DNA from 3 places in the Paenibacillus sp. FSL H8-0079 genome. Region 1 is predicted to be linked to each of the others. Evidence: riboswitches for the same ligand, from Rfam matches in the RefSeq annotation. Region 1 holds a riboswitch; each other region holds the start of a gene.
The links. A riboswitch is a leader RNA that binds a small molecule or an ion and turns the genes downstream of it on or off. The one in region 1 is predicted to bind S-adenosylmethionine.
Positions count from the first base shown of each region.

Region 2: another riboswitch for S-adenosylmethionine. It lies ahead of mmuP (S-methylmethionine permease); the one in region 1 lies ahead of metA (homoserine O-succinyltransferase).
Region 3: another riboswitch for S-adenosylmethionine. It lies ahead of MHI06_RS24260 (methionine ABC transporter ATP-binding protein); the one in region 1 lies ahead of metA (homoserine O-succinyltransferase).

Region 1 covers NZ_CP150300.1:1,983,872-1,995,016, forward strand. Annotated here, with positions in the region: gene MHI06_RS09050 (RluA family pseudouridine synthase) at 1-944, shown strand, start outside; gene MHI06_RS09055 (arsenate reductase family protein) at 1,344-1,709, shown strand; gene MHI06_RS09060 (5'-3' exonuclease H3TH domain-containing protein) at 1,903-2,796, shown strand; gene MHI06_RS09065 (phosphodiester glycosidase family protein) at 2,802-3,908, shown strand; gene MHI06_RS09070 (MOSC domain-containing protein) at 3,939-4,625, shown strand; gene MHI06_RS09075 (ROK family protein) at 4,697-5,575, shown strand; gene MHI06_RS09080 (HRDC domain-containing protein) at 5,752-6,753, shown strand; gene corA (magnesium/cobalt transporter CorA) at 6,825-7,760, opposite strand; SAM riboswitch class I at 8,212-8,335, shown strand; gene metA (homoserine O-succinyltransferase) at 8,572-9,489, shown strand; gene MHI06_RS09095 (PLP-dependent transferase) at 9,514-10,704, shown strand; gene MHI06_RS09100 (PLP-dependent transferase) at 10,697-11,145, shown strand, end outside.
Region 2 covers NZ_CP150300.1:5,752,700-5,763,844, forward strand. Annotated here, with positions in the region: gene MHI06_RS25755 (FtsX-like permease family protein) at 1-1,280, shown strand, start outside; one part of gene MHI06_RS25760 (IS3 family transposase) at 1,374-2,323, opposite strand; one part of gene MHI06_RS25760 (IS3 family transposase) at 2,323-2,704, opposite strand; gene mmuM (homocysteine S-methyltransferase) at 2,832-3,899, opposite strand; gene mmuP (S-methylmethionine permease) at 3,877-5,289, opposite strand; SAM riboswitch class I at 5,382-5,483, opposite strand; gene MHI06_RS25775 (Ger(x)C family spore germination protein) at 5,556-6,758, opposite strand; gene MHI06_RS25780 (spore germination protein) at 6,755-7,855, opposite strand; gene MHI06_RS25785 (spore germination protein) at 7,895-9,607, opposite strand; gene MHI06_RS25790 (methyl-accepting chemotaxis protein) at 9,757-10,677, opposite strand; gene MHI06_RS25795 (EAL domain-containing protein) at 10,841-11,145, opposite strand, start outside.
Region 3 covers NZ_CP150300.1:5,424,753-5,435,897, forward strand. Annotated here, with positions in the region: gene MHI06_RS24215 (NAD(P)-dependent oxidoreductase) at 131-772, opposite strand; gene MHI06_RS24220 (iron-sulfur cluster assembly accessory protein) at 997-1,353, opposite strand; gene mqnE (aminofutalosine synthase MqnE) at 1,798-2,904, shown strand; gene MHI06_RS24230 (NAD(P)/FAD-dependent oxidoreductase) at 3,139-4,200, shown strand; gene MHI06_RS24235 (YuzB family protein) at 4,197-4,451, opposite strand; gene MHI06_RS24240 (NifU family protein) at 4,532-4,777, shown strand; gene MHI06_RS24245 (SDR family oxidoreductase) at 4,915-5,694, opposite strand; gene MHI06_RS24250 (MetQ/NlpA family ABC transporter substrate-binding protein) at 6,177-7,016, opposite strand; gene MHI06_RS24255 (methionine ABC transporter permease) at 7,092-7,751, opposite strand; gene MHI06_RS24260 (methionine ABC transporter ATP-binding protein) at 7,752-8,786, opposite strand; SAM riboswitch class I at 8,912-9,052, opposite strand; gene MHI06_RS24265 (Cthe_2314 family HEPN domain-containing protein) at 9,222-9,941, opposite strand; gene MHI06_RS24270 (heme A synthase) at 10,141-11,079, opposite strand.

The DNA.
Region 1 (11,145 bases):
AGCAAGAAGATGGCTGGCTGCTGAAGACCGTGCTTCAGCGCCGGCTACTGGTGTCGCGCAAGCTTTTGTCCAAAATCAAGCTGACAGAACAAGGCGTCATGCTAAATGGAGAGCGCGTGTACATTAGCGTCAAGGTAGCTGCGGGTGATGTCGTTGAAGTTCGGATGGAGCAAGAGGAATCGGATGATATTTTGCCTGAGCCTATTCCCTTTACTATTCTGTATGAAGATGAGCACTTGCTCATTGTCAACAAGGATGCGGGCATCATTGTTCATCCGACACATGGTCATTACACAGGTACTTTGGCAAATGGGGTCGTTCATTACTGGAAATCCAAGGGTGAGCGATTCCGGTTCAGACCGATTCATCGACTTGATCAGGAAACGTCAGGTGTGCTCGCAATAGCCAAGAATCCTTATGTGCATCAGCATGTGTCTGAGCAGATGATTGCAGGAACAGTGGATAAGAAATATATTGCGCTTGTGCACGGCAGTCCTGTCCCGGAAAAAGGGTCAGTGGATGGCCCGATCGATCGCGATCCTGAAGAGCCGCACCGCCGAATCGTAACACCTGATGGCTACGCTGCAAGAACGCTGTACGCAACCGTAACACGCTGGGCAGAAGGCAGCGCCAGTGCAGTAAGTCTTAAGCTGGAGAGCGGCAGAACCCATCAGATCAGGGTACATATGACTTCTATTGGCTGCCCGTTGATCGGTGACCGGATGTACAAGACACTACCTGTGCACGAGATCGATGAGCAGACCATAGCTGCTCGGGATGAACGGGACAGCTGGATCGAACGTCAGGCCTTGCATGCTTGTGAATTGACGTTCGAACATCCCATTCTAAAGGAGCGTATAACGTTCCAGGCTCCTTTTCCAGCAGATATGGCCGCGCTGGAGAAGCGTTTGAATGATGAGGCAGCTCCGAGAGAAGAACTGTAGGAAGCTGCGACGGGGCTCTTAGTTTTGCACCTCGTATCGCAGTTTCCTGCACGGCCTGTCCTGTTTGGAGTTCAACGCTGTTTGTCTTACCCTTGTGAGGGATGCTTAATGTACCCGAACAACATGCCGTAGGCTAATCATTATGTTCTATCGTTAATGTATTGATGTGTAGCATTTTCATGTTAAATCTTTTAAGATTTCAAATTTTTTAAAGCTTTTAAAGAGATTAAAGCTGTAAGATCCTGATTCAAAAAATATAGCCGAATGTGTGTTTTTGATCTCATTCGCAAAAGTCAGTAAAATTACATGGCGATGGTATCGATTTGGAGCGACTTTTGGATTTGCAAAGCAAACCAAGGGAAGCGACAAGTCGAAACTATCGCCACAGGAGGCAAATCAATGAGCAATTTAAAAGTATATCAATATGCCAAATGCGGCACATGCCGTAAAGCTGTAAAATGGCTGGAAGCTCAAGGACACGAGCTGGAGCTAATCCCCATTTTCGACACACCGCCATCAGAATCTGAATTAACAGAACTGATCCAAAAAAGCGGATTGGAAGTGAAGAAGTTCTTTAATACGAGCGGGGAAGTGTATAAGGAACAACAACTGAAGGACAAACTTCCGGGCATGTCCGCTGATGAACAGATTCGTTTGTTGGCTTCCAATGGTCGTCTGATCAAACGTCCGATCGTTACGGATGGAGAAAAGGTGACGGTTGGATTCAAGGAAGAAACGTACGAGCAGGAATGGAATAACGCGTAAAATATGGATTTTTGGTGGGGTCGGTCATTCGATGATTGTTATGATTGTCGAATGAATTAACACTCAATGGGCTCTGAATGTTCAAAATTCAGGGCTTTTTTGGCTGATCGATGGTTGGCGGAACTATGCTATAATGATAGAATTAGTTTCGATATTTTATATGCTAGATTTAGATAGGAGAGAACAAATTCAAGTGAATCAACGTAATGAACCTACTTTGTTGCTGGTAGACGGTATGGCGGTGTTGTTCCGTGCTTTTTATGCGACATCTGCAAGCGGATATATCAGACGTACAAAGGCAGGATTGCCTACCAACGCAGTCTACGGATTTATCCGTTATTTCTGGGATGCGGTTCAGACTTTTGGGCCAAGTCATGTTGTATGTTGTTGGGATATGGGCGGTAAGACGTTCCGCGGTGAAGAATATGCAGCCTACAAAGGCAACCGGGCGGAAGCTCCGGATGACCTAATTCCCCAGTTTGCCCTGATTCGTGAAGTCATGGATAGCTTGGGTATTCCGAATATAGGTGCACAAGGATTCGAAGCCGACGATTGCATCGGGACGCTTGCGAAGTATTACACCGAAGAGACAGATATGAATGTTATGGTACTGACGGGTGACCACGACATGCTGCAACTGATTAATGATCGCACAAGTATTATTATTATGAAAAAAGGCCATGGCAACTACATGGTGTACAACCCTGAGACGCTCATGGCAGAGAAACAACTGACACCTCGTCAAGTGATTGACATGAAGGGTCTGATGGGAGACGCCAGCGACAATTATCCCGGAGTACGGGGGATTGGTGAGAAAACAGCGTTGAAACTTGTACAGGAATACGGCTCTATTGAAGGGATTTTGAGCAACATGGATAAGCTAACCCCTTCGGTGCGTAACAAGATTGAGAATGATTTGGACATGCTTCATCTGTCCCGCAAACTGGCAGAGATTCATTGTGCTGTTCCGGTTGCCTGTGCGCTGGATACCTGTGAATTGCGTCTTGATCCGGATATGGTGATGGACAAGTTTGAACAACTTGAGATGAAGAGCCTTGGCTCTTGGATGGGAGTGGCAATAGGGTGAGCAACATGAAGAACGTACGAACAGGTAAAAAGTGGTGGACAGGGGCTATGGCCCTCGTCCTGGCCTTACCCGTAATTCTTTCGGGAGCAGTAAGTGCGCCACAGACAGTGGATGCCAAAGCAGCAATTAGCACCAAAGTACAGAAAGTAAAAGCAGCAGGACGCAATTTTACCGTACAGACGGTTACGATTCCGAAGGGAACACCGGTTACGGTGGGACTCGCGAAGAAGCAAGTGGGCCAGACGGCAACACTGCCATCGATCGTGAAAGCCTATGGAGCACAAGCAGCCATTAACGGAGCATTTTTTGAAGCATATAACGGAGCACCAGATCCATATGGCATGTTAATAGCAAATGGTAAGGTCATACATATTGGTAGATATGGAACATCCATCGGATTTAAGGAAGACGGCTCGGCGATCATGGATTCACTTCAGGTGAGCCTGACAGGTAAAGTGACGGATACGAAAGGCAAATCACGCAGTTGGTATGCCACCTTTATTAATCGAACACCTTCAGCAAATGCCAGTATTACGATGCTGTATACGCCTGAAAGAGGTGCTACAGTCGGGTTCAAAGGTGGCACTGCGGTTGTCATGGAAAAAGGTGTCGTGACCAAAAAAGTACCCAATACGAATGTAGCGATTCCTAAGAATGGCTCAGTATTGGTGTTCACAGGTAATCAGAAGTCTTCTTCGGACCGTTTCACCGTTGGTTCAACCGTAGAAATGAATTATAAGTATACGAACGCAGCAGGCAAAGAGATCCCTTGGCAAGATGTAGTGACTGCTGTTGGAGCAGGACCACGTCTGGTAAAAGACGGTAAGATAGCTGTAAATCCGACGAGCGAAGGTTTCAAGGATGCCAAGATTCTTACCGCATCCGGTGCCAGAAGTGGTATCGCCATCATGGCGGATGGTTCTGTCATGCTGGCTACCGTTTCTGGAGCGACAGTCAAGGAGTGGGCAGCGGTGATGCAGAAGCTTGGTGCCAAACAGGCCATGAATCTGGATGGCGGTGCATCCTCGGGCATGTATGCCGGGGGCAAAATGCTAACTTCTCCAGGCCGGCTCTTGAGTAATGCACTGGTATTTGGTGGCTCTGTGCGTTAAAAGAAAGTAATTATGGGAGGGATGATGCAAATGACACTCACATCGGATCGAAAGCCAGGGGGAGGCAACACAGCAGTTCTGGCCATTAATGTAGGACTGCCGCAGGCGCTCCCTGGGCAGAAGCGTGAAGTGATGAGCGGCATTGTCAAACATCCTGTATCCGACGCGGTTTTCCTGTCATTCACTGGAATGACAGGGGATGCGCAGGCGGATCTGGTGCATCATGGCGGACCTGACAAGGCCGTTTGTGTATACGATTACAGTCGTTATCTGGCGCTGGAACAGCTGATGAATCGCAAGCTGGACTGGGGAGCTTGTGGAGAAAATCTGACGGTTGAAGGCTGTGCCGAAGAAGACGTCCGGATTGGTGATATGTACGAGTTGGGCGAAGCCACGGTGCAGGTCAGTCAGCCCAGACAACCTTGCTTCAAGCTGGGTGCGAGGTATGACTATAAGGAGCTACCTGTTTATTTTCAGGAGAGTGGACATACCGGCTTTTACTTTCGTGTACTGCAAGAAGGGGAGGTAAGGCCTTCGTCGATATTTCGACGGATTAACACCGATCCAGCCTCAATGACGGTTCTTGAAGCCAATCGAATTATGCATCAGGGGAAAGAAAATGCTGAAGGTATTCAGGCGCTGCTGGCCATTCCTGCGCTGTCAGACAGCTGGAGGCAGACGTTGATGAAACGATTGTCCAAGCTGGAGATTAAGTAGCAGGGTAATTACAGTGTCATTAATTAAAATAATATCAATTCCTATTAAACTAACTTGGGAGTGTGACTAACATGACGATCTTAGGCGCAATTGAAGCAGGCGGAACCAAATTTGTATGTGGTATTGGCACGGAAAATGGAGAAGTTCTGGAACGCGTAAGTTTTCCCACGACGACACCGGAAGAGACCATGGCTCAAGTGATTTCATTTTTTGAAGGCAAAGGCATTGAAGCGCTGGGCGTAGGTTCATTTGGCCCGATTGATCCGATTGAAGGAAGCCCAACGTATGGTTATATCACAACAACACCGAAACCACATTGGGGACAGTATAACGTGATTGGCAAGCTCAAGGAGCATTTTGATGTACCGATGACATTTGATACGGATGTGAATGGCGCGGCACTTGGAGAAGCAACCTGGGGCGCTGCACAAGGTCTTGAGAGCTGTCTGTATATCACTGTGGGTACAGGCATTGGTGCAGGTGCTGTAGTTGGCGGTAAAATGGTCCATGGATTGTCACATCCAGAGATGGGACATATCATTGTACGCAGACATCCGGAGGATACATACGAAGGTTTCTGTCCGTATCATGGTGACTGTCTCGAAGGCCTTGCAGCAGGACCGGCCATTAACAAACGTTGGGAGCAACCGGCTTATGAACTGCCCGCAGATCATAAAGCATGGGAGATCGAAGCACATTACCTGGCACACGCACTGATGAACTATGTTCTGATTCTCTCACCGCAGAAAATCGTAATGGGTGGCGGGGTAATGAAGCAGGAGCATCTGTTCCCAATGGTTCGTAGCAAACTGCAGGAGTTGCTTGCAGGATATGTTCAGCATCCGGCACTTCAATCCGACATTGACCAGTATATTGTATCACCAGGACTTGGTGACAATGCAGGGCTGTGTGGTTCGCTGGCGCTTGCCAAATTAGCGCTGAACAAGTAGTACAATAAGGGATTGACGAATTTTACCATTGTGGTATGATATGGGCAACAGCATAGTACGGTTAATGAGGAAGCACCTCTCTTGCATGAATTTTGCAGGAGAGGTGTTTTTTTTGCTGCCTGTAGTTAGCATATCTAACCTGTATAGGCTGAAATGTCAAAGGGAGGGAACGGAAAATGGAAGTCATTTTCATGAACAGATTGTCCAGATTGTCAGATCAGAATGCAGAGTATGCGCAGCTATGGATTGGGGAAGAGGACGATAGCTGGCAGCTGGGATGGAGTCGCTACGAGGAAGGAGAACGTGAGGACAGCATCTGGTACGAAGGGACCTCTTGGGAGGAGCTACTTCATATCTACCGTCATCAGCTTGCCATACAGATGAGTGAGGGGTACCGACCGCAGTTGCAGGGGTTATTCCACGAGAATGATGATCTGAAGTCACGCAGTTATGGTGGGCAGCGGCTCCATTGTTATAGTGAACTATACGGCAACGAGCAGTTATATACGGATCTGTGCACATGGCGCAGGAAGAGAGTTGTGTCTGACCGGAAGGCACCGTATTTTATTGCAACAAATCGTCTGCTGCGTTTGATCAGTGCCTTTGTTCCACAGTCCATGGATGAGCTGATGCAACTGCCCGGCGTAGGAGAGAGCAAAGCAACCGAGTATGGTACGGAATGGATGGAGATTACGAACGGGTTGGAGCGTTCAACGACATTCCCGCTGGACTGGGTATACACGGCGCTGAAGGAAGAAGAGTATGAGAGCTGGTTATACAAGCAGAGAGAGCAGAAGTACAAACAGGAACTCGACAAGTTCACCACGCGTAAGCAAGTGCTTGAAGGCATGAAGGAAGGTTTTACGTTAGAGGAGATTGTTAATCGATCCGGATTATCCCGACGTGAGTTGATTGAGCTGTTAGAGACACTGGATCTTGAAGGTTATGACACCGATTGTCTTCTTGATGTAGAGTTGGCAGTTATGCCAGAGAACGAACAAGAGGCCGTATGGAGCGCGTATGAGGAGCTGGGAGATACGTTCCTGAAGCCAGTATTACATAAGGTGTATGGAGGAGAGAAGCCTGACGGAGGAAGTCTGGAGCAGGTCTATGAAAGACTGCGCATGATTCGAATCCGTTTTCGTCGGCATGCAGAGACAGAGCAGAATGTTGGTTAGGTGAAGGAAATGAAAAAAAGACGAGGCGTTTCTCCCACAGGAGCGCTTCGTCTTTGTTATTTCATACGAGTTCATACCCAGTCTTTTTTGCGGAAAATGAAGAACATGCTCAGGCCCAGTGTTACCATCAGGCCAATCACAACAAAATAGCTGTATTTCCAGTTAAGCTCTGGCATATTCGTAAAGTTCATTCCGTATATACCCGTAATGACCGTCAGCGGCATGAAGACCGTGGTAATGGCAGTAAACACACGCATGATCTCATTCGCCCGGTTCGCAATACTGGACTGGTAGGCTTCTCGTAAGTTGCCCATCAGGTCGCGATATGTTTCAAAGGTTTCAGATATTTTTACAGCATTCTCATAGATGTCACTGAAATACTTTTGCAGTTGATCATCGATGAGACGCAGATCTTTTTTGTTCAGTGTATTAATGACCTCTTTCTGAGGTCCAAGGACTTTTTTCAGCCACAGAATCTCACTGCGCAGTCCGATGATTTCATTCAGATGTGACTTTTTGGTGTGCATCAGAATGTCTTCCTCAAGCTTCTCGATCCGAGCTTCAATTCGGTCACCTACGGTGAAATAATTATCAACAATCAAGTCAACCAGCAGGTAGAGCAGACGATCCGGTGTACTGATTTCCTGTTCCCACAGGATGGGCTTCAGGGTGCGCAATTCGCTGACCTTCTGCTTCGTAACACTAATAATGAAATGTCTGCCGAGGAACAAGTTCACCGCACGTAGAAAAATCTCTTCATCATCAAAACGGATGCTATTAATCACAATAAAGTAATGGTTCTCATAAATTTCAATCTTCGGACGTTGTTCTTCATCACTGAGACAATCTTCCACTGCCAGATCATGCATCAAGAACAGCGGCTGAAGTACCGCCAAATCGTCTACGTCCGCATCAATCCAGTAAAATCCTTCCGCTGGTGGAGTCAGCGCCTGCTGAATGTCGTCCACCGGAATAAATACACCGTTGTTAACCAACCGGATTTTCATTGTTAATCTACTCCTTCTGCACCCGCCAACTTGGCGGATATTATCATTATGGGCGCAAAAAGAACAAATCAGCCGGTCGGCAGCGGAGCCTGGAGATCAGGGCTGCGTTCACTATATAATCAAACGGAAGTCACGTCCCGCTGCCGGCATGCTGATGTCAATTCTCTATGCAGTTTGTCGGAATTCGGCTGCCAGTCAGGCCTCGGGTCGCCATCCATTTAATATGTCACCTCTCACATAAGGGTTTATAACACCTTGTTTAGTATACCGCTGGTACAAGGTGCTTTCAAGCGCAAAAATGTGTCTATTTCGCGCCCTGAGGCAGTGTATGACAACGGATGATGAACGGTTCCGATCTGGAAAGCAGACGTAGAACTGCAACTTGACGTGAGGGCATTAATGTAATAAAGTAGACGGTGAACCACATTAAATTACAATCTAATACAGCGAAATCTTATCAAGAGTAGGTGGAGGGACTGGCCCGATGAAACCCGGCAACCGGCGGTATACCGCACGGTGCTAATTCTTGCAGCGACCAAGTGTCAAGTGGCACTGTTGTAACTGAGAGATGAGAGAGGCGCATATCTATTTACATATGACCTTTCTCGAAATCCGAGGAAGGTCTTTGTCATATGCCCCGACTTCTCAGCAGTGATTTTCGCTAAGGAACTTGAGATTGTCGTAACTTTGGATGGAACTTCAATCCAATGGTTGTAGACAAGCTCATGGCAGCCTACAACTGTATTGATGTGAAGACATCAAGCCAGCAGTGGCTGCATCTATTTATGCACAAGGAGGAGTTAGACTACCCATGCCAATCAAAATACCCGATACGCTACCAGCAAAAGAAGTCCTTGAAGGAGAGAATATCTTCGTCATGGATGAAACTTCTGCATACCAGCAGGATATTCGTCCACTCCGTATCGCTATATTAAACCTGATGCCCACAAAGGAAACGACCGAAACACAATTGCTTCGTCTGGTGGGAAACACGCCCATTCAGGTGGATGTCGTTCTGGTACATCCCAAATCCCATACGTCGAAGAATACGTCTCAGGAGTATTTGGATCTGTTCTACAAAACCTTCGATGAGATTGAGCATCGTCGTTTCGATGGAATGATCATTACGGGTGCCCCTGTGGAACAGATGGATTTCGAAGACGTGAACTATTGGAATGAAATCCAGGAGATCTTCGAATGGACCAAAACCAATGTGACTTCAACCCTGCATATATGCTGGGCTTCCCAGGCAGGTTTATACCATCATTTCGATGTACCCAAGGTTGCGCTTGATGAGAAGTGTTTTGGGGTTTTCCCACATACCATCAACAAGCCTCATGTTCCGTTGTTGCGTGGATTTGATGAAGTATTCAACGTTCCACATTCCCGTCATACGGAAGTGCGACGCGAAGATATTGAAAAGAATGAGAAATTAGAGATTTTGGCTGAATCCGAGGAAGCTGGTATTTTCCTGGTTGCTACCAAAGACGGCAAACAGATTTTTGCTACAGGACATGCCGAGTATGACCCTTTCTCATTAAAGTGGGAGTATGACCGGGATGCAGCGAAAGGGATGGATATTGCATTACCTAGACATTATTATCCGAATGATGATCCTTCCCGTGTGCCACCGGCTACTTGGCGTGCTCATGCCAACTTATTATTCTCTAATTGGCTCAATTACTATGTGTATCAAGAAACACCTTACGATATTGGCCCGCAAATCTAATCGAGATTACAGGAGGATGCAGCAATGGAAGACAACAACAAGTTGAAAATCGAAAGCCGCTTAGCACAAATTGGGTCCATCAATGAACCGGTAACAGGCGCCATTAACTTTCCGATCTATCAATCCACTGCGTTTCGCCACCCGAAGCTTGGTCAAAGCACGGGGTTTGATTATATTCGTACGACCAACCCAACACGCAAAGTGTTGGAAGAAGCAGCTGCAGCGCTGGAGTCCGGTGATGCAGGGTTTGCCTGTAGCTCAGGTATGGCCGCGCTGCAAACCATCTTTGCCATGTTTGGTCAAGGGGATCATCTGATTGTATCGCTGGATCTGTATGGCGGAACCTATCGTCTACTTGAACGCATCCTGTCTCGTTTCGGCGTAACTGCAAGTTATGTGGACACGAATGACCTTGCAGCACTGGAGAATGTTCGTCAACCGAATACCAAAGCTGTATTCATCGAGACACCAACGAATCCGCTGATGATGATTACAGATGTGGAAGCCGTCGCTTCCTGGGCGAAAAGTTACAACCTGTTGACAATTGTTGACAACACGTTGCTGACTCCATTTTTCCAACGTCCGATTGAATTGGGTGCCGATATCATCATTCATAGTGCTACCAAATATCTGGGCGGACACAATGATGTGTTAGCCGGATTAATCATAACCAAGGGTGAGGCATTATCTGCGGAAATGGCGTTCCTGCATAATTCCATTGGCGCCGTGTTGTCTCCAAGTGACTCTTACCAGTTAATGAAAGGCATGAAAACGCTGGCTCTTCGCATGGAGCGTCATGAATACAATGCGCTTACCATTGCCAAATACTTGCTTGAGCATCCAGCAGTGGGTGAAGTGTATCATCCAGGCCTGTCGGATCATCCGGGGTATGCGGTGCAGAATAAACAATCCACGGGTAACACAGGTATCTTCTCTTTCAAAGTGAAGGATGCACGTTATGTTGAACCATTGCTGCGTCATATCAAACTCATTGCTTTTGCCGAAAGTCTCGGTGGAGTCGAATCTCTTATGACTTACCCGGCGGTACAAACGCATGCGGATATACCGCTTGAAATTCGTGAGGCTGTAGGTGTGGATGACCGTCTGCTCCGGTTCTCCGTGGGCATTGAACATGCGGATGATCTGATAGCAGATCTCGGCAATGCGCTTACCGTTGCACAACAGGAAGTTGAAGGAGGCGTGCATCATGAGTGAGTCCAATAACAAGCCAAATTCCGAGTTGAAATTCAATACCAAATTGCTTCATTTCGGTGATGAGATCGACAAAACGACTGGAGCTTCCAGTGTACCGATCTATCAAGCTTCAACGTTCCATCATTTTGATATCTTCAATCCGCCTCAACATGATTACAGTCGTTCGGGTAATCCGACACGTCAGGCACTGGAAGATTACATCACACTGCTGGAGGGTGGAGCGCGAGGATTCGCCTATTCATCGGGAATGGCCGCGATTTCCAGTGTGTTCATGATGTTCTCCGCAGGGGATCATATGATTGTAACGGAAGATGTATATGGAGGTACGTATCGTTTGCTTACTTCCATATTGAGCCGTATGCAGATCGAGACGACCTTTGTAGACATGACCAATATAGATGAAGTAAAAGCGGCGCTCAAGCCGAACACCAAGGCAGTTTA
Region 2 (11,145 bases), 2.9 Mb from region 1:
TGTACGCCAAAAAAGCACGTAGCATACAGCCCGTGCAGGCTATTCGTTATGGTATGTCGGAGACAGATAACAGCCGGATGGCTGGAAAAATGAATTCGCCATGGGCACACTGGGTCGGCTTCACACGAATGCCTGTGACCGCGGTCCTTGGACTTCGACATGTTTTCAAAAACACCAAAAGTTCTGTTCTCACACTTTTACTGACCACCATAGCTTCCTCCGTACTAGTCTTGGGATATGTGCTGCTGACCAGTATAATCGGAATTGAACAGACAGCAGCCAAATGGGGATATGACAATGCCAACATCGCAGCAGTCGTAGTGAACAAAAGTAACTTCCCCAAGGCTGAACTTAAGCACGTGTTAGCGCAGGATTTGAGGATCCGCAATGTAGGCTGGCAAGGGAACATCACAGGTGTAATTAGCCCGGAATCTTCAACAACAGTAAAGGGCCAATCCATCAGTCTCAACTTGAGTGTACTGGACGGGAGTTATCAGGAGCTTGGATTCGAAACGTTAAAAGGGGATAACCCACAGCACGCAAATGAAATTGCCATTGGTGTAGGTGTAGCCAAAACATCAAACAAAGATCTCGGTGATCTCATCGACATCTATATTGAAGGAGAAAAGCGTACATTCCTCATCACAGGCATCTATCAGGCGATCGCCAACATGTCTGTTTCAGGCCGAATCACCATCGATGCCATGAGAAGTGTGAACCCTGGTTATGGTGAATTTGATGCCATCTTCATCAATGTAAACGATATGGCACAAGCGGATAAGGTTGCCGGGGAATTGAATGAACAATTTAAAGATTTCGCTTCGATAGTCACCCAGAAGACGTTGCTCGATTCAGTCTATGCGGAAGCTGCTAATATCCTAATCTATCCCATAAGCCTGATTGGATTATTGTTCATCGTTGTGACCTTCATCATTATTTTCAGTACCTGTCGAATCAATATTCGCAAAGAGAGCAGAACGTACGGGATATACAAATCGCTGGGGATGACATCCCGTCAAATCCGATTATCGCTCACCCTGGGAATGGTTGTGTTGTCCGCCATAGGAGCAATACTGGGTATTTTCGTAGGCGTATATGTGCTACCTCTTCTGCTCGAAATGGTCCTTTCCAATTATGGTATCGTGCAACTTCCATTGATTCTGAATTGGGGTGAAATGATACTGTTCGCCTTCCTAAGCATCATTGCAGCAGGTCTTGGCTCATGGTTTTCTTCCCGAATCATTCGGGAAACATCACCACGTATGCTGGTTATCGAATAATGTAATAAGGATCTAGTAACACAATAAAAAAAGCCTTTCCACTCCTTTATAGGATTAAAGTGTACCCTTTGTAAAGGACATTTTGAAAAAAAACTAGGCAACTTGTTGAAGCTGCTGTCTGTATTTTACAGGCGGCAGCTTTTTCAAATTCCATTGCCCTCGATAATGATTATAGTACGTCATATAACTCTTAATTTCTCGTTTTACTTCTTCTAATGTTTCGCATTCTTTGATATTCGTTTCATCCTTAAAATGCCCAAAGAATGATTCTTGGGGAGCGTTATCCCAACAGTTTCCTCGTCGTGACATGGATTGAGTTAACCCCATTTTTTTCACTACGGATTGGAATTGTGGGTTCGTATAATGAAAGCCTTGATCGGAATGGATTAACGCATCTTTTGTGATATGTCGGTGTTTCTTCAATTGATGAAGCGTGTTCAGCGCAATGTCTATGCGTAACGAAGAAGACACTTCATACGCTAAAATCTCATTCGTCTGTGCGTCTTTCATGGTTGATAAATAAGCTCGCTGGTTGCCTTTGTACGTTAAATAGGTGATGTCGGTTAATAACACCTTTCCCGCCTCGCCTGGCTTAAAATTGCGCTGTAATTCGTTTGGACATGTGCGATGTTCTTTCGTTGCTTTTGCCATTCTACGGGCTGGATTAGCCTTTCGAATGGGACAGATGATTTCAAATTTCTTCATGATCCGACGAATCCGCTTCAAGTTGTACGTCATCTTGTACTGATTTTCTAATGTCATTTTAATTTGGCGTGCTCCTTTTTTACGTCCACGGAATCGATAGGCCTTTAAAATCATTTCCTTTACCATCTCATCTGCTTCGGCTTCAGCTATACGCTTTTGCGCTGATTTTTCAGTGAAGTAATTGTAATAACCCGAACGTGATACTTCCATAATATCGCATAGATAGCTGACCAACCGCTTCAATTTATACGTTCTGATCGTCCGATAAATGAGTTCAAACTTCAGCTCTACAGCCACTTTTATTTCTTTTTCAACATCTGCCTTTCGAGTAGATCGAGCTTTTTTAGCAGTTCATTTTCCGCTCGTAACAATTGATTTTTTGCTTCTAATCGTTCAATCTTTTGTTCTAATGTTAATTCACGTTCCGAAGGGCGACCTGAATTCGTTTTACGTGTATCCTGTAAGCCTTCTACACCCGCTTCACGATACGAAGCACGCCAACGTTTTCCAGAAGAACGGACACGCTCTAAACCAATACATTCAACATCTAAGCCCGCTTCTTCAAAAATGTCTCGTGGCAGTTTACCCTGTTCATTTTGTGCAATGAAATGGCGCTTAAATTCATCGGTATACGTAATCGCCTTTTCACTAACAGCGATCACATTTGGATTCCGTTTTAGTTGTTCTTGTTCTTTCTTCGTCAGTAATCTTTTCGTCATAACATTTCCGCTCCAACATCGTTTTTTTTCATTATAAACAAAGTACCCTATAAGATGGGCTTTTTTCAAAGTGTCCATCTTATAGGGTACATTTTAGATGTGGAAAGGCTTTTCATAATGATATGATCTACTTCCGCCATTTCTTCGCAAGTGCACCAATCTGATGTGGCGTTGTTCGGCAGCAGCCGCCAATAATTTTCGCGCCCGCAGCAACCCACTGCTCCGAAGCATCACTCATGCTGCCACAAGTACCCTGTCCGCTCCACGTCTTCGTTGCTGCATCGTACACTTCTCCCGAGTTCGGATACACAATAACAGGTTTGTCACTGGCACGGCTGAGAATACCTACGGCTTCCGTCACCACTTCCATCGGAGCACAGTTCAGGCCAATCGCCACAATCTGCGGCTCGGAGCCAAACGTCTGTGCACATACCTCAAGTGGTGTACCCTCGCTGATGCTTGTCCCGTTTTTTAAAGAAAAAGATAGCCAAGCATACGCATGAGGAAACTCCTTCAGTAGATCAACCAGCACCTGTGCTTCCTGCAACGAAGGAATGGTCTCAAAAGCCAAAATGTCAGCCCCCGCTTCAATCAACGCCGCCATACGCGGACGGTGAAATGCAACAAGTGTCTCATCCGACACGCCGTAATGTCCCACATACTCTGAACCATCCGCCAGATAGGCGCCATATGGCCCAACGGACCCGGCAATAATTGGACGTGGACGAAAACAATCTCCTTCGCGATCTACTGTACGATCTGTTATATGCTCCTCGTGCTCCACGTTCTGGGAACGTACCGAAGGAGCTTCTACAAGCTGACCTGTCGAACTTTCTCTTCCTACTAAATCACTCTGCACTTCTGCCCACACGTCATCTCTCGCCTGTGCAGCCAGCTCCACCGTCTTGCGGATCAGCTCCAGTGCTGCCTGTTCACCAATCCCTCTCTTGCGGAAACCATCCACCGTCGCCTGATAACTGGATGTAATCGCACAGTCGGCTCCTGCTCGAAAATAATCCGCATGGACCTGAACGATGACATCTGGATTCTCAATTAACACACGGGCAGACCAGAGCGGATCATCCAGATCACATCCATGCTGTTCAAGTTCGGTCGCCAGCGCTCCATCCAGAATCATGACTGAGTGTTCACGTAGGATCTGTTCTATGGGATTAGTCTGTTGTGCTTGCGTCATGTAATTGTCCTCTTTTCTTGTTCGCACGTTCTGTCAGATAATAAGCGGCGTAACACACTGCGATAAATGGAACCCCACAATACAGTGCAATTCGCTGTGTCGGGTCAAAAGCAATACCTATGCATGAAGCCAGACATAATATAAATGAAATAATTGGTACAGCCGGGTACAGCGGTGTGCGGTAGACCAAATCTTTGACCGCATGTCCTTCCCGGATATACTGTCTGCGGAACATGTACTGGGAAGCGCTGATGCTCATCCATACCGCAACGACAGCCAGACCTGAAATGGAAACCAGTGTAATATACACGGTACCTGGCGCAATGACACTGGACAGCAAAGCCAGCGCACCACCAACCATACTGATTAGAAGTGCATTCAATGGCACACCCTGTTTGGTCAATTTGGCAAACCACGGGGAGATCGTTTTTTTGTCAGCCAGAGACCAGAGCATCCGCGACGAAGCATACAGGCCTGAATTGGCAGCAGAGAGAATCGCCGTCAGAATAACAAAGTTCATAATGTCTGCTGCATAGGGGACTCCCACTCGCTCCATTACGGCTACAAACGGACTTTCCAGTACACTGGCATCCGACATAGGTAGCAAGGCAGACAAGATAACAATCGTTCCGATGAAGAAAATAACCAAACGCCACAGCGTTGTATGAATCGCTTTCGGTATCGTCTTCTCCGGATTCTCCGTCTCCCCGGCGGCAATGCCGATTAATTCGGTACCGGAGAATGCAAAGTTTACAGCAAGCATAGTCATCAGTATCGCTGTAGCTCCATGAGGGAACCACCCGGATGCGGTAATATTTGATAGAAACGGAGCCGGTTCAGCATCCGCCATCGGAATGAATCCGAACATGGCTGCGCCACCGATCATAATAAAGACTACGATAGTCACTACTTTGACAGATGAGAACCAGAACTCGGATTCCGCAAATAATTTCACCGTTAAGGCATTGAACAGGAAAATCATTAGTGCAAAGAGCGCACTCCATATCCAAACATTTACCGATGGAAACCATCGCTGCATCAACAGTCCCGCGGCTGTAAATTCGGAGCCAAGCGCAACAGTCCAGGTTAACCAATACAACCAAGCCACCGTGTAGCCTGTTGCTGGACCGATATATTTGGCTGCATAACTATGAAACGCTCCTGTTTCTGGCATGTGAACAGATAGTTCACCAAGACAGAGCATCACCAGATATACAACGATCGCTCCGATCAGATAAGACAAAATGGTTCCCATTGGTCCCGCCTGTTGAATCGTGTAACCCGAGCTGAGGAATAAACCCGTTCCAATCACTCCACCGAGAGAGAGCATGACTACGTGCCGTGCCTGCATTTTCCGCTGAAAATGCCCTTTGTCGTTGTTGTTCTCCATACCTGCTGCTCCCCTACTTCTTCATCCAGAAAAAACAAAAAAGACCCACTCTTCCTAAAGAGTGCGCCGTTACTGACAAATAAAAACAAACGCTCCTATCTATCAGGCTTTCACCCGCTGGAATTAGCACAGTATCCTTCAGATCTGTTGCTGAGGTTTCTAAGGGCCAGTCCCTCCACCTCTCTGGATAAGAAAATGATTTTTTACTAATATAGCGATCTATCATGAATGTGTCAACATTTAAATAATAAATGTCCCATTCTACGCTATTCGGTGGAAGAGCCCGGATTGGTAATCGTGATCTTTACATCATACGTAATCGGTACAGTGCTAAAGATTTGGTCCCAATCATCTTTGATTTTCTTCCATGTTTTTGGTTCTTTGATACGCAAGCTATCTCGAAAATCCGCCACATCAGCTTTATAGGTATGCTGAATTTTGTATAACACCTGTCGAATCTGTTGTTCGGCCAGATCAGAAAATTCCTTTTCCAACTCTCTGAGGTAAGCACCTTTTTCCTCTTCCTCGGGAGCACGCCAGTCCTCCATCAGCCAGCCTTGGGATTCAATCTTCACATCGAATGAAATATCATTGCCAACCACTTTGGGAATGATTTTCACTTTTTTCTTCTTTATTTCATATACAACGGTGAATCCCTGTTTGTTGTGTGTCTTCAAGACCCCTCCTTGTTCTTTGGGCTTGAGCCACGATAAACCTTCCAGATCCGTTTGACTAAGTTCTCCGAGGAATTTGGTCGTTTTCCCATCGAATATGCTGCCTCCGGAGAACTTGTCCTCTCCATCCGAATTCAATACATTCTGGAGCAGGAAGCTGGAACCGGACTGCATTTGGGCGTCTAGCTTGGATAACAACACTGGTTCCAGGACTTTGTTGGATAGATACGAATTGTTCGTGATCCCTGTTAGATAGAAAGCTGGAATTCGAGAAGGGTCCTGCGAAGATAGCACATCTACCGCACGATGATGACTTATCAGTACGAGACAGTTGGGACGTATATCATTATCTCGAAGGACAAAATCAAGCAGTTGGTCCAAACCATATTTTTTGGCAATATCCTTGGAGATGACGATCACCTTCAGATGATGTCCGATGAGAGGCCGATCCCGCCTTAACGCAAACTGACGGAAGATTTGCAGCAAAGAATCTCCAGAAAGTTGTTCATTGGAATAGGATGTTTTGCCGGAAGAAGGCGAACCGGATTGCTGGCTCGATTGACTGTTGGAGAAACCTGGAGCGATCTGCACCGTAGCGGTCACATAGTTCTTCTTTGGATATGTACCTCCCTGAGCAGCGATGTCTTTCTCAAATTGTGTCTCTTTGCCGACATCGATTCCAAGACCAACATAGAGACTTAAATCCTCTACCTCCCGGCTGCTCCAGCATCCAGATAGCGTCAACAGAATGCACAAGGCAGATACTACACGTAAGAGCATACGGAATGGAATCATGCATGCTTGCCTCCTTTTTTACGAACCAGACTTAACAACAACAGTATCAGAGGTAAGATGGCAAATAACAACACGGATGCATTGCCCAGCATATCCCCCAGTGCAAAGGTATCATCCACCGTTTTAGGCATCATTGCTGTCACATAAATGACCGGAAGCAGACCATACATAATACCTTTGATTTTTTTGGTGCGAAACAAGTCACGAATGCCCACCGAAGCGCAGTAATGTGTAATCGCTGTTGTCGAAAAAATTTGCATAATCCAGATAACAAGCAACAAAGACTCAAATCGCTCAAATATCAGACCTTGAATCTCGAAGCTTCTTACCAAATCCAGCGTTGGCCAGGTACGAGTTTTGATCCCATCGAGCGATAAACTGCCTATAACCATCACAACCGTGATCAAATAAATAATGGTGGATACGAGTATCCCCCAGCTCATCGCCTTATTGCTCTTCTTCGGATTTTTCATATAGGCAGTCATGATTAACATCACCTCATATCCCGTATATGACAGTAGTGAAGGCTTCAGTCCTTTGAAAACAGGCATAATCCCATCTCCGAGCACAGGTCTCAGATTACCAATCTCGAATAGCTGGTTACTAAGTAGAATTTCAATGACAAATATGATGATCGTAATCGGCAGAATGATCTCAAACACACGAACAATGACACCAAGTCCACCTGAGATCATATATATACCGATCCACATGAAGACCATCACAATCGGCCAAGTGGGGGTGCGTTCGAGTAGATACATTCCTGTCACATCAGCCATGACTCTTATTTCGAAAGCGGCAATGACCATGAAATACATAATCATGGCACCGCCCAGTATGTAAGCGATCCAGCTCCCCGTAATTTCACGGGTGAACTGGAACACGGTTTTCCCCGGAAATCTGCGACACAGGGTAACCATAATGATTCCGATACCAGTAATAATCAGTCCAGACAGGATGATGGAAATCCAGACATCTGGTGTTCCGACAGCCTTGCTGGTCGTTCGAGGTAACGTCAATATCCCGGCACCGAGCATGTAATTGACAATAATTACAACGGCCTGCGTCGTGGTTAGCTTTCCTTGGGAGTCACTCACTTTAGTTCACCTCCAGTCCTTCTGTAGATAGCAATTCAATTATTTTTTTCGATCCTTATCTATCGGATTTGTCATCTTGGGACGCAACCTCATCATATTTAACGGAGCACGGATAACGAAATCCTTCCATTCATTCATGTGATAAGGAACTGCTGGGGCAACATATGGCACGCCAAAGCTCGAAAGTCGTGCCAGATGTGTACACACAAGCAGGAAGAACATAACTACGCCATACAGTCCGAGTATAGCTGCACTAAACATGGCGGCAAATCGCAGAATCCGCAACGTTAACCCTGCACTATAGACAGGAATCGTAAAGGAGGAGATGGCTGTAACCGCAACGACAATAACCAAAAATTGGCTTATGATACCCGCCTGTACCGCTGCTTGGCCGATAATCAAACCTCCGACGATCCCCATCGCGGGCGCAATCGGTTTAGGCAACCGGATTCCGGCCTCCCTCAGAATCTCAATCGAAAGTTCCATGATCAGTACTTCAATGATCGAAGGAAACGGTACTCCCGTGCGCGTTTCAATAATCGTCAATACCAGCTTGGTCGGGATAAGTCCCGGATGAAACGAGATAAACGAGATATACAGTGCAGGAGCAAGCAATGCCAACATGGCGGCCATAAAACGCAACATTCGCAAAAAGGTTCCAGGAATCCAGCGTTCATAGTAATCTTCGGGAGATTGTAGCAACATGCTGAAGGTCACGGGTACAACCAGCACAAATGGCGTTCCATCCAATAAAATAGCCACCCGACCTTCCAGCAAAGCGCCAATGACCCGGTCAGGTCTTTCCGTATTCAGTACCTGCTGAAAAGGACTCAGGGTACTGTCTTCAATGAGTTGTTCCACATATCCAGATTCCAGCATCGAATCCATGTCCATCTCTTCAATTCGTTTGCAGACTTCAGCCACGAGATTGGGATCGGCAATATCCTGAATATAGGCTATCGCCAAATCTTTTTTGATCCGCGAACCTACTTCATACTTTCGAATAAAAAGACTCTGATCCGTACCATAACGACGCAGAATGCCTGTGTTATCGCTTAATTGCTCTGTAAAACCAATACGTGGTCCACGAAGCAATCCCTCTGACAAGGGTTCATTCATACCTCGTGTTTTGATCTTATGTGCTCCAATTAATAAAGCACCTGGCAAACCATCAACTAACAGTGCATTTTTACCAAAAAGCACGCCAACTGCGAGCTCTTGGAGAGACTTGGTTTCCTCAACCAAACTGACTGGAAGCAATTGATTTTGCAGGTATGCCGACAGTAAATGTGCGTTGTCCGGATGAAGGAAACCCTCCTGCTTAAGCAGAGGAATGCCTTCTAACATCAATGGTGTAATTAAATGATCATCAACTAAGTCCTGATCTACCAGGCCTTCGGTATATATGACCGCAGCCCGTGTATTCGTACCCCTAATGGTAAATTCCCGAATATGCACATCTGAATTGAGTCCAAAGCTTTCTTTTACACTAGTCAGATTTGTATTGTACTTTTCAGTTAATTTAATATTGGCATAGTTACCTGTTTCGGTTCCCTGACCCTGCCCTGCGGCTGCTGGCGAGATATCCTTCGAGGATATGGACGGTTGCTTCGAACGAGAGAAGCTTCCACGCTTAATGGCAGCATTGATCCAGCGCATGGTCAAGGTAATGCCAATCGGAATGATAAAGACCAAGAATGCCTGAATCCATATGGGACTTTCCGGCACGTAGGACACAATTGTTGACCACATGTTCCCACCCCAACATTTCTCTGCATGACGAAGCTGCAGGTATTCCAAAGTATTGTGTCCCCGTTTGATCACAATAATTCCCGTTTTTTTATGTACAGAACGACAAAAAAACGGTTCCTGTATAAGGAACCGCTATCTGCAATATATTATTATACGATTCTGGTCACATGCTCTGCTTTGGCATCCAGCAAGTGAGCTGAGGCAGCAATGGCCGTAAAATCATTCAAAGCGATCTCAATCCGCTTCTGGCTCTGCTCGACATATTGCTCTACCTTTTTTGTACCGCCTGTGATATTCCCAATCTCCTTCGTTATTCCAGTCACACTATCTCTAATCTCATTAATCGAACTTTCCACCATTGCGGACAGTTTCTTTACTTCCTTGGCCACGATATCGAATCCTCGTCCGAATTCTCCTGCATGTGCAGCCTCAATGGCAGCATTTAACGCAAGCAGCTGCGTCTGTGATGAAATCTCGCGTATCGTTCGAACCACTCCCTGAATCGACCCAGCCTGTTCCTGCAAATGAGTCAACGTTGCACGGTTAGAAGCTGACACCTCTGAGATATAGGAGATGCTGGACATTAATTCCTGGCTGCGTTCAATCCCTACATCTGCCTGCCCATTTAGCTCATGGGACATGCTTTTCAATTCATTCACCACGGCTGAGATATTGTTCTGACGATTGGTAATGTTAGTGGCGATTTTGGAGACACCCAGTATTTTTTGATTCTTCTCATCAAAGACCGGCATATAGGTCGCCTCAAGCCATACTGAATTTCCCTTTGCATCCTTGCGTTCGACCTTGTCCTGGAAGCTAACACCATTAAATATGCTATTCCAAAAAGCGTCATAGTTCGGGGTGTTCACAAAATGGTCGAAGCATAACTGCTGATGCTTCATGCCATACATCTCATCTACGGAATATCCCATCGTCTGGGCAAAGACTTCATTCACATACGTTACCCGTCGATCCAGATCGAATCGAATGATAGCCAGACTTTTCTCCATCGCCTTGATAACCAGTGCATCGGTGACAACATCTTTCTTTTCCATATCTAATATAGGCACTTGATAACCCCCACAGTTCATTCCATAATAAACAGCCTTTTACCAGCAAAACAACGAGCATAACAACATATGTATCCATCAGGTTCTAAATGACTCTACTATTGATACCCGATTTGCAGAACTTTGGATCACCTGTTGCCGTTTATTTTATATGTGTCATTTTTCAGAACGTCAATACGTTACCTGACCGCTGGGGCAAAAAGAAAATCTGCTCCACCTCATCCGCTGGCAATGGCTTGCTGTAGTAGTACCCCTGTACCTCATTGCAATCCTGCTCGGTCAGAATATCCAGTTGTCCCTTCGTTTCAATGCCTTCTGCAATGACATCCATATTCAATTGTTTCGCCATTGTAATCATAGTCGAAACAATGGCTCTATCGCTATGATTAACCGCAATGTCCTGGATAAAAGAGCGGTCAATTTTCACTTTGTGAATCGGAAACATTTTTAGATAACTAAATGAACTGT
Region 3 (11,145 bases), 3.3 Mb from region 1:
TTGTCGTATTTAATTGGGACACATGAATTCGACTCTTACTAGACGCTATTCGATAACACACAAAAAAACGAACACCGATCTGTGGAGATCAGCGTCCGTTTTTTTGTTCAATATTATGATTTGAAAGATATTACTTCGCTTCGCCAACAACGGTAAAGCGCTCATTTTTGTGTTGGGGGTTCTCGATCTCGTCAACCAAAGCAATCGCATAGTCAGCATAACTGATGTAGCTGTTGCCTTCACTGTTGACCAGAAGAACATCATTGCCTGCTTGATATTTACCTGTGCGTACGCCTTCCGGATTGAAGAATCCAGCTGGGCTCAGGAATGTCCATTGAATACCAGAGGATGCTTGCAGATCCTGCAAGTTTTGGCCTTGGTTCGTTGCTGTCGCTTTGTAAGCATCAGGGAATCCTGGGGATTCAAAGACACGTAATGTCTTGGACTCGTCTGTGAACAGGCTTCCTGCTCCACCCACGACGATCAAACGAGTGTTTGGTGCATCCTTCAGGATGTTGATTAACGCTTGTCCCACTTCCACATGCAGGTTTTCTTTACCCGCTGGAGCACCAAAAGCATTTACAACTACATCGAACGCCTTAAGATCTTCAGCTGTAAGATCGAATACATCTTTCTCCAGCGTATTCAGACTTTTATCTTCCAATTTGGATGCATTACGAACGATCGCTGTTACTTTATGCCCTCTGTCTGCCGCTTCTTTCAAAATTACACTTCCTGCTTTGCCTGTTGCACCAATGATTGCAATGTTCATCATGATCTCTCCTTTAAATTATCGATATTGTTTATGTTCAAACCTTATATTGTAACTATAGTTGTTACAACTATTTTTGTCAACCATGTAACATTCCATAAACATAAAAAAGCCCCTGATATCATGCCCGTGCTAAACGGATACAATTCAGAGGCTATCTATTAAAGGGACTGCAACTGCTTTATTTTAGATCATCATCAGAAACCGCTATACAACTCAGTCTCTTAACAATCTTTATCTGGTACGCCCGCTTCTTCCTTCGTACGGAAAGAAGATCCACAGCCACAAGTCGCTACCGCGTTCGGATTATGGATGGTGAACCCACCCGTCATACCGGACTCTTCAAAATCAATTTCGAGACCATCCAGGTATTTCAGGTTTTCTTTCTCGACTACAACCTTCATACTCTGAATATCCATATACAGGTCCTCATCGGACTCTTTATCGTCAAAGCCCATGGCGTACGAAAATCCGGTACAACCGCCCGGTGCTACGCCAAGACGCAGGAACATACCAGGTGTCTCTTGCTGTGCAAGCATCTCTTTCAATCTGTCAGCAGCCGTTTCGCTGATGTTAATCATGCCAGGTCACTCTCCTTTTCATTAACTCTTCTTTAAATTATACTCCACCCCGTCAAGGGTCTCAAGTCATGTTTGCCTCTTTCCGCGTTCCCCCTGAACTCCTTTTTCTTCCCAGTGTATTGAACCCCCGCGACACGAGGTTTATAATGAATAGGTGGTCGCACTGAAATGTCGATATTTTGTCATGACTTATTCAGACGATGGTCATAATTGGAGTTGTAATTTTTTTCACATTTCGAGACTGTTACGCAGTCCCCAATGCATATATGAGTCAACAGACTCCATTTTTTGAAAAAATTTAGCTTTCATATGCAGCACACGCTGCACCGGGTAAATAAGAGTTAGTCCAATAAGAAAGCGGCAGATGACCGCATCTTTGCTATGTAGTTCTGTATGCAGATCCTACACACAACTCAATTCCGGTTAAGAACAGGAGGAAACAGTATGTCTACATTGGTAACACCGTTCACAGACAAAAGAATGGCTGAAATCGTTGAGAAAGTGCAGAACGGCGTAAGGCTGAGCGTAGAAGACGGCGTATATCTGTATGAAACAGATGATCTGCTGACTTTGGGCCAGTTGGCCAATGAGGCCAACCTGCGGAAGAATGGTAAGAAAGTGTATTTCATCGAAAACATGAGTCTTTACTTTACGAACGTATGTGAAGCCCGCTGCGCTTTTTGTAATTTCCGCAAAGACCAGGGTGAAGATGGTTCTTATACGTTGTCCGGTCAGGAAATGATTGATTATGTGGAACAGCATATTCATCCAGGCGTACGAGAGTTCCATATTGTAGGCGGACATAATAACCATGTTCCTTTTCAGTATTATGTCGATTCCCTGCGTGCTTTAAACGAGAAATATCCGGATGTTACGCTGAAAGCCTACACGGCAGCCGAGATCGATTTCTTCACTCGCATCAGCGGACTCAGTATTAAGGAAGTTCTACAGGAGCTGCAAAAAGCGGGTTTGAAAACATTGACTGGCGGCGGCGCTGAGATTTTGTCGGATGAATATCGCAAAAAAATGCGTGTGGACAAAGCGAACGTGGATCGTTATCTTGAGGTGCACCGCACAGCTCATAACCTGGGCATGCGTACACATACTACGATGTTGTATGGATCGATTGAATCCTATGAGGACCGCGTTAACCATATGGCGCAGATTCGTGAATTGCAAGACGAGACGAACGGATTCATGGTCTTTATCCCGCTTTCCATGCAGCCAAAAAGTAAAAACGCGAGCATTATGCGTCGTAACTCGGCCTATGAAGATCTCAAAACAATTGCGATCAGCCGTTTGATGCTGGATAACATTGATCATATCAAAGCCTACTTCATTAACATCGGTCCTCAGTTGGCTCAAGTCGCCCTTGGATTCGGTGCTTCGGATGCACACGGCACGATTGTTCGCGAACGGATTAGTCATGCAGCAGGTGCACTAACGCCTGAAGGCCTCACCCGTAAAGAGCTCATATGGCTAATTAAGGGTGCAGGACGCATTCCGGTAGAACGTGATACGTTCTACAATGAAATTCAAGTGTACGAATAGTATATTAGCAGCATCTAAAACTAATATTGCACAGCATCACTCCAGGACGCTACTTTCATTATAGGGAGACGTTTGAATTCGAGTGGTGCCAACTGCTGAAGTATACCTTCAATTTTCAATTCCTATTTTTCATTTATTCAAATCCAAACAAAAGGAGCAGCTATGTTATTACATAGCTGCTCCACAGGTTACAGCCCCATTTCAGTGGGACTGATGCAGAAAGGAAGCCGAGTCATGAAAAATTTCGTCATTCTTGGAGGCGGCTATGGCGGCCTCACCATCATCAAGGAACTTCTGGAAGGCAAAATTCCATCCGATACACAAATTATTTTGGTGGACCGCAGCCCCTTTCAGGGATTAAAGACAGAATATTACGCACTCGCAGCAGGAACCGTATCTGATTACGACCTGCGTATCCAATTTCCAGTGAGCGATAAAGTCACTTACCGTTATGGAGAAGTTACTTCGATTGACCTGGAACAGCGTCAGATTGAATTTGAAGGCCAAGACCCGCTCGTGTACGACAAACTTGTCATTGGACTTGGTTGTACAGACCGTTTCCACAATACACCAGGCGCCGAAGACTACAGCTGTACCATTCAGAGCTTCAGCAAAACACGCGAGACCTACCTTCGCCTTAATGAAGTCAAAGCCTATGGCAATGTGCATATCGTTGGCGGCGGATTAAGTGGTGTCGAGATGGCAGCCGAACTTCGTGAGAGCAGACCGGATCTGAACATCAGCATTTTGGATCGTGGTGAACGTGTATTATCCGCTTTCCCGCAACGTCTGTCCGTGTATGTGCATGAATGGTTCAACGAACATCAGGTAGAGACACGCGGGCATATCGCCATCTCACGTGTTGAACCAAATGCGATATTTAATCGGGATGAACAGATCCTAACGGATGCTGTCGTGTGGACTGCAGGCATTCAGCCCGTAAAAGTGGTACAGGATCTGGACGTAACCAAAGACCCTCAAGGTCGTGTCGTCCTGAATGAATACTACCAAATCCCGGAATATACCGATGTATATGTCGTTGGTGACTGTGCGAGTGTCCCTTATGCACCTAGCGGTCAAGCTGCCGAAGTGCAGGGTGAGCAGATCGCCCATATTCAGCATGCCCTCTGGAAAGGCGAAAAGCCCAATCCACATCCACTCAAGCTTCGTGGCACACTCGGTGCACTCGGCAAGAAGTCTGGGTTCGGGCTGATGGGCAAAACGTCTATGATGGGACGCGTACCTCGGATTTTGAAAAGTGGTGTGCTCTGGATGTCCAAGCGCCATCTCGGTTAATCGAGATCGAGCTCATCCCAGGCATCGGCTTCGGAAACTTTGGCCAGAATGGCGTTATATAGATCTTCCACTTTGTCTGTGATGACAACTTCGCCATTCACCAGTGCAAATGGAGTCATAGAACATTGGCCGCAGTTGGTGAGGCAGCCGTATTCAATCACATCATAGTCTGGATTTTCTTCCAGTTGATCCATGACTTCATCTGTGCCAAAATGCATATTATTGGCACAAAATTCAATAATCGGTCTCATGTAGGTTCACCTGCTTTGTTTGACCATTTTAATTTGTGGCCATTTGTAATATAATATAGGAAGGAAAGGAGTTGAACAATATGAGCGAAAACGCACAAAGCACCATGTATGATGAGGTATCTGATGTGCTTGATAAACTTCGTCCGTTCCTGCAGCGCGATGGCGGTGACGTGGAACTGGTCGACGTGGAGGACGGCATCATTAAGCTGAAACTGGTCGGTGCCTGCGGCAGTTGCCCAAGCTCCACCATTACCTTAAAAGCCGGGATTGAACGCGCCCTTCTCGAAGAAGTTGAGGGTGTACAAGAAGTCGTACAAGTATTCTAATCAATCCTTCACGAAATAAACCTCAAGAGCCTTTCGCTTCGCATGAAGCGGAGGGCTCTTTTTTTGTGTGCATATGCAGAGAGTCCATTTCTCACTGTCACCTTGACCAGTTTTCTACGTACAATCCTCAACTCACCTTAAGTATCCTCGCGCTGTATGGTCGGACGAATCGGATCAAGTCCTCCAGATACATCCATAATGTTACCTGTTATAAAATCGGAATGATCAAGGCACAGATACGTAATCACTCGTGCAATATCTTCACCGCTGCCAGGACGCCCTCTTGGCGTTTCCTCGTCGGTGATGCCTGCCATCTCATCAATCGTTTTCTCTTTGTTCGCACCACGAATGTCTCCTGGGCATACCATGTTAACCGTAATTCCATAAGGAGCTTCCTCAACGGCGAGTGTCTTCGTAAAAGATACCAGACCTACCTTCGCAGCCGCATATACGGCGCGATGAGGCCAAGATCTCGCTTCTCCAGCATGACTGAAGCCAAAATGGATAATGCGTCCCCATTGCTTGCGTCTCATCTCCGGCAACACACGTTGATCGAGCAACATCGGTCCCAGCAGGTTTCCCTGCACAAGCATCTGAACCTCATCTTCAGCATAATCCGCAAATAATCGACGCTCACGGACAAATGGCCCTGCGTTATTCACCAAAATATCAATGCTGCCCAGCTTGTCTTCCACTTGTTCAACCAATGAAGCAATATCTTCAACCTTGGATATATCCGCCTGGATGGCAATGCACCGCACACCCTTGGCTGTAATCTGAGCCCTTAAAGCCTCAGCTTCTGTTCTGCTGTGTACATAGTTGAGGGCAATATGACACCCTTGATCTGCCAGACTGAGGGCTGTCATTTTACCAAGACCTTTGGCACTTCCCGTTATGAGGGCAATCTTTCCCTTCACGTTCATCCCCCTCTTCAAAGAGCAGTCACTATCCAGTATAAAAGATTTATCCTCCTCCTACAACTCGCTTATCTATAAGGAATCATCAACCTGTGATTCCTTATAGATCTTGATCGAAATCGGAAGTCTAACCAGCAATAGTGAATTCGGCTCGTGGTATGTCGTGTTCGAGTATGTGAAGACCGGTCATATCCATGATGACGATCAAAATTTAAGTGCCGAAGAACTGTTAAGCAGTTATATCCGTGGCACAGAAGAAGACAACAGAGAGCTCGATCCTGAATATAGAACACACATAACAGGTTGGGAAATCGAACCAACATACGATAAGACCAAGCATCAGTTGGTCTACTCCCACCCTGACCCTTGTTGATTCCCACGTCAGCACAGATTAGGAAACATAAAATAAGCCGTATATCTCTTCTGGAGAGATATACGGCTTATTTCTTAATAGCTTCACATCATATCATACATATCGTGAATTATTCAGTTGCAGGTTCAACTGCACCTTTATAACGTTCTTCGATAAATGTTTTCACTTCTTCGGAGTGCAGAGCAGCAGCCAGTTTCTGGATCGCATCTGCATCCTTGTTGTCCTCACGGGAAACGAGGATGTTAGCGTATGGATTACCTTGCAGATCTTCGATCAGCAAAGCATCATTCGCCGGATTCAGGTTCGCTTCGAGCGCATAGTTAGCGTTGATGAATACCAGATCCGCTTCATCCAATTGACGAGGCATCATAGCTGCATCCAGCTCGATGATATCCAGGTTCTTCGGATTTGCTGTGATATCTTGAATCGTAGAAGTGATATTTGTGTTGTCTTTCAGCGTAATGATGCCTTCCTTCGCGAGCAACAACAGTGCACGTCCACCATTGGATGGGTCATTCGGGATCGCTACTTTTGCGCCGTCTGCCAGTTCATCCAAAGACTTAATCTTTTTGGAGTATCCGCCAAAAGGCTCAACATGAACAGGTGTTACAGCAACGAGGTTGAATCCACGTTCTTTATTCTCTGTGTCCAGGTAAGGTTGGTGTTGGAAGAAGTTTGCATCCAATTTTTCATCAGCAAGTTGCTGATTGGGTTGAACATAGTCATTGAACGTTACGACTTGCAAACGAATACCTTGTGCTTCCAGTTCAGGCTTGATACTTTCCAGAATCTCTGCGTGTGGTGTAGGTGAAGCTCCAACTTTCAATTCAACTGTACGAGGTGCACCTGCTGAATTGTCTGCGCCGCTATCGGCGTCCTTGTTGTTTCCGCAAGCTGCGAGAACCGCAATCAACATAAGACTAAGTAGAGCAAAAGACCATTTTTTCATGTGTAAAACCCCTTCTCTAATCATTTTTGTCATGTGGCGTCCGCATTATTGCATAACCATCATGTAATCTATGTGTTATTTCCTGGTGAAAAATGTAACCAAGCGATCTCCAGCCATCTGGAGAATTTGCACTAGAATGATCATCGACACGACGGATATGATCATGATTTCATTCTGATAACGGAAGTATCCATAGTTAATTGCCAGTGTTCCCAGACCTCCACCACCGACCATGCCCGCCATCGCCGTATAGGAGACGAGCGTAACGATGGTAATTGTTATACCAGCAAGCAGACCAGGCAACGCCTCAGGCAGTAACACCCGTCTTACAATCTGTCCGGTCGATGCACCCATCGCCTGTGCAGCTTCAATGACACCCCGATCGACTTCACGCAAAGTAGTTTCCACCAAACGGGCAAAATAAGGAGCTGCTGAAATAACCAAAGGAGGTATAACGCCGAGCACCCCGGTAGCAGTACCGACGAGTATACGAGTAAATGGGATAAGTGCAACAATCAATATGATAAATGGGACTGAGCGCAAAATATTAACAATCAGGGATAGTATCGTGTACACTGCCCGTGACTTAATCGAAGCAGATCGGGCTGTCATGAACAGCAGAACTCCGAGTGGTAAACCAAAGATAACGGTAAACAAGCCTGATACACCCAAAATTTGCAGTGTCTCTATGGAAGCTTTACCAACCTCTTCCCAACGTACGGTTGAAAAATCCATCTAACGAAGCACCTCCACATCAAGTCCCTCTGCGGTCAATTCGGATATGGTCCGTTCAATCGCATCTGACTCACCCTCGAATCGAACGGTCAACTGCCCATAAGGAACCTGTTTGATCGTAGAGATCGTACCTTGCAGGATGGCAAAATCCACACCTGTCTTACGTACCGTTCTGGACAAAATCGCTTCATATGTTTTATGACCCAGAAAGGAAATCTTCACTAGTTTAGAAGCAACACCTGCCTGCAATTCAACGCTTGCATTCGCCAGAGCGGTCTCTTCCAGAGCAAGTCCAGCTTCATGGTCACGCATCGTGAAGTCCCGCGTAATGGCGTGCTGCGGCTTCAGGAATACTTCTGTTACAGGTCCCTGTTCCACAATGCCACCTTGATGAATGACAGCAACCTTGTCACAGATGTTCTGGATGACGTGCATCTCATGTGTAATCAGCACAATCGTGAGGTTGTACTTTTCATTAATGTCGAGCAATAATTTCAGGATTGAATTCGTCGTCTGCGGATCAAGTGCCGAAGTAGCCTCATCACAGAGAAGTACATTCGGATCACTCGCAAGCGCTCTTGCAATCCCAACACGTTGTTTCTGTCCACCAGATAATTGAGCCGGATATTTACTGCTGTGTTGCTCCAGGCCAACCAGAGCGAGCATTTCCTTCACTTTGCGATCAATGGCTTCCTTAGGTGTATTTACAAGCTTTAGTGGAAAAGCCACATTGTCATATACCGATGCCGAGGATAGCAGATTAAAGTGTTGAAAAATCATGCCGATCTTGCGTCTCTGTTGCTGCAATTCAGTTTTACTCAGGTCAGTCAGGTTGACTCCGTCGACCCATACTTCACCCTCCGTTGGACGTTCCAACAAATTAATACAGCGAATCAGTGTACTTTTACCTGCTCCGGAATGGCCAATGACGCCATAAATTTCACCCTTGCAGATGCTCAAATCCAGATTGGATAACGCTGTTGTGGATTTTGCCCCTTTACCATACGTCTTGGTCAATCCTTTTAATTCAATCAATAGCACTTGCCCCTTCCTACCACCTACATGTATCTTTACCCGAAAGAAAGGAAAACTCCCCTTTACGTACAAAAAAAGAAGAGCCCCTTTGCAGATACAAAGACGGCTCTTCACGTGAATTTACCTTCTCATCTGCCAAAATCGTGTCTTGCACCATTTTGTAGGAATTAGCACCTAACATCTATAACGAATGACACATGTGTCATTCAGTATAAATCGGTTGCCGGGCTTCATCGGGCCTGTCCCTCCGCCGCTCTCGATAAGAAATATGAGGTTGTAAGATTCTATAAGTTCATGTAGTTCATGTTATATACTGTTCGAAAGTTCAGAAACTTCTGTAAAAATAATGATATTCATGTACCATTCGATCTGAAACTCAGTATAATCCAAGTATTCCGATTTGTCAAAGGGAATTATTTCATTTATTTTACTGCGTTAACGTTTCTTACCTCGCTTAAGCCATATCTGATTAATGTAGCCGTATGAAGTACTTAACGTTTCACACACCATATCCACGCCCTGACGCATTTCATGCACATGCTGATCCAGATCCTCCAATTTCACTTTCCCTTGCAACGTCTGGTGTAACTGCCACAAATCATCATGCATTTCAGAGTTCATGTAGTGAATTTCCATATTACGTCGTTTGCGAAGCTTACTCATCGGTTCACGATATGAATCCTTGATCTGAATCAACCGCAAAGCAAGGTCATGATGCTGCGTCGCATAATCGAACTGCCTTAACACGGTAAAATAAGAAAAATGCGCTTTTGTATTTGAGGTATTCAGCTCGAATATTTCATTCAATACCGTGCCGACTTTATCCAGAATGGCAAAACAACGGATGAACCCATCTTTATAGAAATAAACATATCGGGCATACTCGGCTTTCTCTGCCTGCGTCATATCGTCCGTAGATCCTGCAACGACCTTTTTGCGAAAATGAGCAGCAGCGAAACAGCTTTGCTCCAGTTCATCCAGTGAGGAGATGAGTCCCTGCGTCCACACATACAGTTTCCGATAGTCATGCGTGGGATCATGGTCCACATGCATTTGTCGCTGAAACAGCTCGAGCGTATGCGCCATGGATTCCATCGCTTCCTTCAATAACCCTTCGTTTATACGCGGCTTTTCCCCGAGCAACGTTCGCAGCATAACTAACCTCCTCTTTTCCACATCAACAAAGATTCATCACCATCATACATAACCATTCCGAGTATACGTGTAATTGCTACTTGCCATAGGTTGCCCTGATCCCCCTGACATCAAACAAAGTCCACCTGTCCAATGATGTACATCACTGGATGGTGGACTTTCAAGTTTAACCCAAGAGTCGTTCCAATTTCAACGGAATTTAGAAACGATTAGCCGGGCGATGTAGCTTGTACACTAGGAAACTCATATAGGTTAAAATCCCAAACAATATGGCGATATCCAGCATATGAGCGAGGGCCACGAACATGTATACTTCCGGACGGCTCATCGTCACCATCATGAAAATACCAATGACCACTTGCATCAGAATCAGAACAACGGATACCACACCAAGGGTACGCATTTCTTTGTTATCCGGATGATTACGGTAAGCGAAATGACCCAGAATGGCGATAACAATTACGAGCGACGCAGCCGCAGCACGGTGAGCAAACGCAACCGCTACCCCACCCGAAAGCTCAGGAATAATCTGCCCATTACAGAGTGGAAATCCGGAACATCCGCCTGCAGAATCCGTGTGGCTCACAAATGCACCTGTGTATACAACGAGATACGTGTAAACCGTGGAGAACCAGACCAGATTCCTGAATTTTTTAGTAACCCGAGGGTATCTATTCAGGCGCTCCAATCCACCATCTTTTGCCTCCTGCCTTATGCCCAAGGCCATCATGAGAGAACTAGCAAAAGCGATCAACGCAAAGCCGAAATGCAGTGCCATGACTGCTGAAGATTGGGAGAAAACGACGGCAAAAGCCCCCATGATTCCCTGGACGATAACAAATACCAAGGTTAAGAAAGAAAACAATTGCAGGTCACGGCGTGACTTACCGAACCGCAGAAAAGCAACAAACGAGGCAATGGACAACAGTCCAGCCAGTGCGCTTACAGCGCGATGGGAATATTCAATAAGTGAAGCCACAGTATGTGCCGGAACGAGTTTTCCGTTACATAAAGGCCATTCCGTTCCGCAGCCAAGGCCCGATTCCGTTTTGGTTACGATGCCTCCACCAAAAGTGGCCAGAAACATGACAAGACAGGTTAATACGGTTAACCATTTAAATAAAGTTAAGTGCTTCAATTTTTTCTCACCCGCTGTTGGTTTAAGATGGCGAAGAATATTCTCCGCTTGTTTCGATACTTTGAC